Regions from separate parts of the Shewanella sp. SNU WT4 genome, predicted to be linked through region 1. Evidence: predicted binding sites of a transcription regulator. Region 1 holds the regulator's gene; the other holds the start of a gene.
What was found. Region 1 encodes sigma-54, which starts transcription at its own class of promoters, with help from an activator protein. Its sites were predicted from a motif close to GTTGGCACGNNNNTNGNNT; they were not measured.

Region 1 (2,188 bases):
GCGAGCTAATAGGCTCTCAAAAATTTCTTGGGAAGATAGGTTGGGGTATTGAGCTGCCACTAGATCACTGACAAGCTCAAGCCCCTTTTTCTTACTGCCCGGAGTGGCACAGGTAGTGCACTCTGGTCGCAGGATGGTACTGAGTTCCATCGTTAATGTTTTATCAATTTCTCTTTGTGTTTAATGACTTGACGGTCCAACTTATCTATCAGGGCGTCAATCGCGGCGTACATATCTTGATGTTCGGAGGTAGCGAATATTTCACCGCCACTCACTAGTAGCTTGGCTTCAGCAATCTGCTGATTTTTTTCAACATTTAAAACAACATGCACATTATTGATCTGTTCAAAATGACGTTCAAGCTTTGTGAACTTGTTTTCAACATACTCGCGTAACGAATCGGTTACTTCTACGTGGTGCCCTGTCAGATTAATTTGCATAGATGCCTGCCTCCAGTGAAATGGTGGGTTATAAACTTTTACGCTGATTGGACGGTGGGATCAACATAGCTTCTCGATATTTAGCTATGGTGCGCCGTGCAACGTTAATTCCCTGTTCTGCCAAAAGCTGAGCCATTTTACTGTCACTCAGTGGTTTCTTTTGGTTTTCTGCAGCGACTAGCTTCTTTATAAAAGCTCTAATTGCTGTAGAGGAGCATTCTCCGCCGTCATCCGTGCCTACATGGCTAGAGAAAAAGTACTTTAATTCAAAAATCCCCTTAGGGGTATGCATATATTTTTGAGTCGTCACCCGTGAAATCGTCGATTCATGCATTTCAACGGCTTCAGCTATGTCATTAAGAACCATAGGTTTCATCGCTTCTTCACCAAACTCAAAGAAACCTTGCTGGAACTCAACTATGCAAGTCGCCACCTTTAGAAGCGTATCATTGCGACTCTCTAAACTTTTAATAAACCATTTGGCTTCTTGCAAGTGGCCGCGAATAAACTGACTATCGGCTTGATTGCGACTGCTGCGAGCCATGGCGGCATAATGCTGGTTTACATTCAGTTTAGGCATATTATCGGGATTGAGCTCTACAACCCAACGACCATTTTTTTTGCTGACCGATACATCAGGGATCACGTATTCATCGCTATTTGGCGTAATTAACGAGCCGGGGCGCGGATTTAAGGTCTGGATCAGTTGCAGCGCATATTTGACATCATCTTCTTTGAGCCGAGTTTTTCGCATTAATAAACGAAAATCTTTGGCGGCTAAGACATCCAAATGTTCATCAATCAGCAGTCTAGCTTCCGCTAAATATGGTGTGTTTTCATTAAAATGCGACAGCTGAATAAGTAAACATTCGCGCAAATCTCGGGCGCCGACACCTATGGGATCAAAATGCTGAATCCGTTTAAGCACAGCTTCCACTTCATCAAGCTCTATATCGTCATCATCACTAATGGCATCCAGAATTTCAGCAGTCGATAAGGTGAGATAACCGCGTTCATCAATCGCTTCAATAATAGTGGTAGCAATGGCGCGATCGGTATCGCTAAACGGAGTCAGATTCTTTTGCCATTCTAAATGCTCATACAAGCCTTCGCAGGTTTCACCTTGAAACGGCATGTCATCATCGCGCAGATTAGCAGAGCCTGTGTTACTAGTTGCGGTAAACACTTCATCCCAACTGCTATCAAAAGGCAGCTCTTCTGGCATAGTTTCTTGGGTGAGGGCATCACTAGTATCGACACTTGAACTATCGCGCTCCATATCGACTTCATAGGAGTCAGCTTCAACGGCATCAGCTTCATAACTCATGTCGCTGCTGTCTGCTGTATTGTTGTCATTGGTTTCTAGTTCTTTGTCCTGATTCTTAACGTGAGTGACATCGAACTCGTTGCCTTCCGTCGCGGCTTGGATGGGATCATATTGCTCTTCATCCAATTCTAATAGCGGATTAGACTCCAGGGCTTGCTGGATTTCCTGCTGTAGTTCCATGGATGATAATTGCAGCAGACGAATGGCCTGCTGCAATTGCGGAGTCATGGTAAGTTGCTGACCCAGTCTAAGCTGGAGTGACGCTTTCATAATTACCGCTATCCCTACTTATGAGAGTTGTGATGGAAAACACTGAATAATAAGCGTATATCACAAAGTAAAAGACGACCTTACTGATCGCCTTGTTAACGTTAACTATAGCCTGAATTGTTCACCTAAGTACACTGCGCGCACTTGTTGG
Region 2 (2,188 bases), 1.8 Mb from region 1:
AAGTTGCTTAAGGCAAGTTTGCTGGGTATCAAGCAGCGTAGTTAGGCTAAGTTGTTCAATAGTCATTGAAATCCTGCATCTGTTTTTCAAATTTAACTATGTTAGCCGCCAAGCGTTCAGGGTCTATCTTATAGCGCCCTTCAGAGATGGCGAGTTTGATTTGATCAATTTTCTTTTGATCTATGTCAGGTGAGCCGGCCATTTTAGCGCTCGCGCCTTGTAACTGCTGCGCTTGCGGCGTCAACTTGACTGAGTCCGTGTGCACAGTCGTCGCTTGAGGTTGAACTGGCGCATTAGCATTTCCTGTTTGAGGAAGCGCCGCTTGTTGAGACTTGCTGTATACCTGAGTATTGCTGGCAGAATTCAGCTTGGAAAAATCAATCGCCATAATTGGCTCCAATAGCATGCGTTTACAATGTATCTAGTTATCGACCAAAAGCGTTATGACTTAACTTTTTTTTCGATAAATATTTAAGTCGTTAATAAAACAATAGTAAATATTCAGCAAGCAAATAGCTTACATATTTATTTCAACTGTTCCCACTTTAGTCACGACTGCTTTAATCAATTTTTGCGATTGAGCGTTCTTAATCTGAATATGTTCACCGAGCACACCATTACTTTCAGCAACGCCTTGAGTGCGAATCGTAAAATTAGTGCTCTTAGCAATAATAGTGACACTATCACCTTCACACACAAAACATAAATTTTCAATAAACACCGGACTTGCTTGGCTAATTCGCCGTTTGCTGCGACTGCCTATGATGGGTTCAAGCTCACTAAATTGCTCACCTCGCAGCTGACTCTTCTCGATCATGGCAATATCTAACATCTCGCTAGTCAGTAATTCGCCCACATTAATGGGACGCCTGGCAACGACCACAGGAAAGCGAATATCAACTTTGACTGCGACAAAAATCTGCCACGGATAATCAAGCTCGGGGCTATCACAGCTAATTTTGACTGTGTTATTGCGACTGATAGCGCGCTTGGCAGCGACTTCGGCTCGAATAGCGCCGCTGCACAGTGGCAATTTTACCCGCGCGTTAGGTGTGTGGGCTTGTATGGATATTTGCGCGCCAGTAATAGGTTCTACCTCATCGGCAATGGCAGCGGTTGCCAATTGTTTAATGTCATCCGCCGTTGGGCGCACAGCCGTGTTGGCGCTGTCACTATTGGCCGCCGCGGTGACGTTAACACTGAATGCTAACGCGATAATTATCCATATGCTTGTTGTCATAGTGTCAAATCTGGCTTATTTTTCAAGAATGCACCTATACTTCAAACAGTCATTTCACGGTTAATGATTTTTTTAAGGTTTTTAGCGTCATAGTTTCGACGCTGCGCTATAACTAATGTAAATAAAGCAAGTTATGTGCCTATACTCTTTACGAGTAGGAAGGGAATCAAATAGTAACAAAGGCAATGATATGGCAAATATTCTTGAATCTGTAAATCAGCGTACTCAGCTGGTCGGTCAAAACCGATTAGAGTTGTTGCTATTTAAACTCAGTGGCAAACAAAGATTCGGTATCAACGTTTTCAAAGTCAAAGAAGTACTGCAATGCCCGCCGTTAACGACTCTGCCTAAGCTCAGTCCTTTAGTGCGCGGTGTGGCTCATATTCGTGGTCAAACCATTTCTGTGATTGATTTAAGTGCGGCAACTGGCGGGCAACGCATTGAAAATGTAGATAATTGTTTTATCATCATTGCGGAATACAACCGCAGTATTCAAGGCTTCTTAGTCAATTCTGTTGAACGTATTATTAACATGAATTGGGGCGCCATTTTGCCGCCACCTGATGGCACGGGGCGTTTTTCGTATTTAACCGCTGTGACTGAAATAGAAGGCGAACTAGTCGAAATCCTTGATGTTGAAAAAATTCTCGACCAAATATCCCCAGTCAAAACCGAAATTAGTCAAGAAACTGCCGACTTACTTAATATTGATCGCGATAAAAATTATCACATCATGGTGATTGATGATTCGGCTGTGGCCCGTAAGCAAATCATTCGCTCGCTTAATTCGTTACAACTTGAAATTGATACCGCCAAAGATGGCCGCGAAGCACTCGATATGTTGAGAGCTCGGGCCGAAACTTGCGATGATGTTTCTAAGCAAATTCCGTTAATTATTTCAGATATTGAAATGCCAGAAATGGATGGCTATACCCTGACCGCTGAAAT

Region 2: a site for sigma-54 is predicted at 1,365-1,383, ahead of flgA (flagellar basal body P-ring formation chaperone FlgA). Genes of this name have one in related genera too.

The regions. Positions count from the first base shown of each region.
Region 1 covers NZ_CP041151.1:956,723-958,910, forward strand. Annotated here, with positions in the region: gene ptsN (PTS IIA-like nitrogen regulatory protein PtsN) at 1-150, opposite strand, end outside; gene hpf (ribosome hibernation promoting factor) at 153-440, opposite strand; gene FJQ87_RS04295 (RNA polymerase factor sigma-54) at 469-2,037, opposite strand; gene lptB (LPS export ABC transporter ATP-binding protein) at 2,143-2,188, opposite strand, start outside.
Region 2 covers NZ_CP041151.1:3,206,144-3,208,331, reverse strand. Annotated here, with positions in the region: gene flgN (flagellar export chaperone FlgN) at 1-66, opposite strand, end outside; gene flgM (flagellar biosynthesis anti-sigma factor FlgM) at 56-388, opposite strand; gene flgA (flagellar basal body P-ring formation chaperone FlgA) at 518-1,240, opposite strand; gene FJQ87_RS14425 (chemotaxis protein CheV) at 1,431-2,188, shown strand, end outside.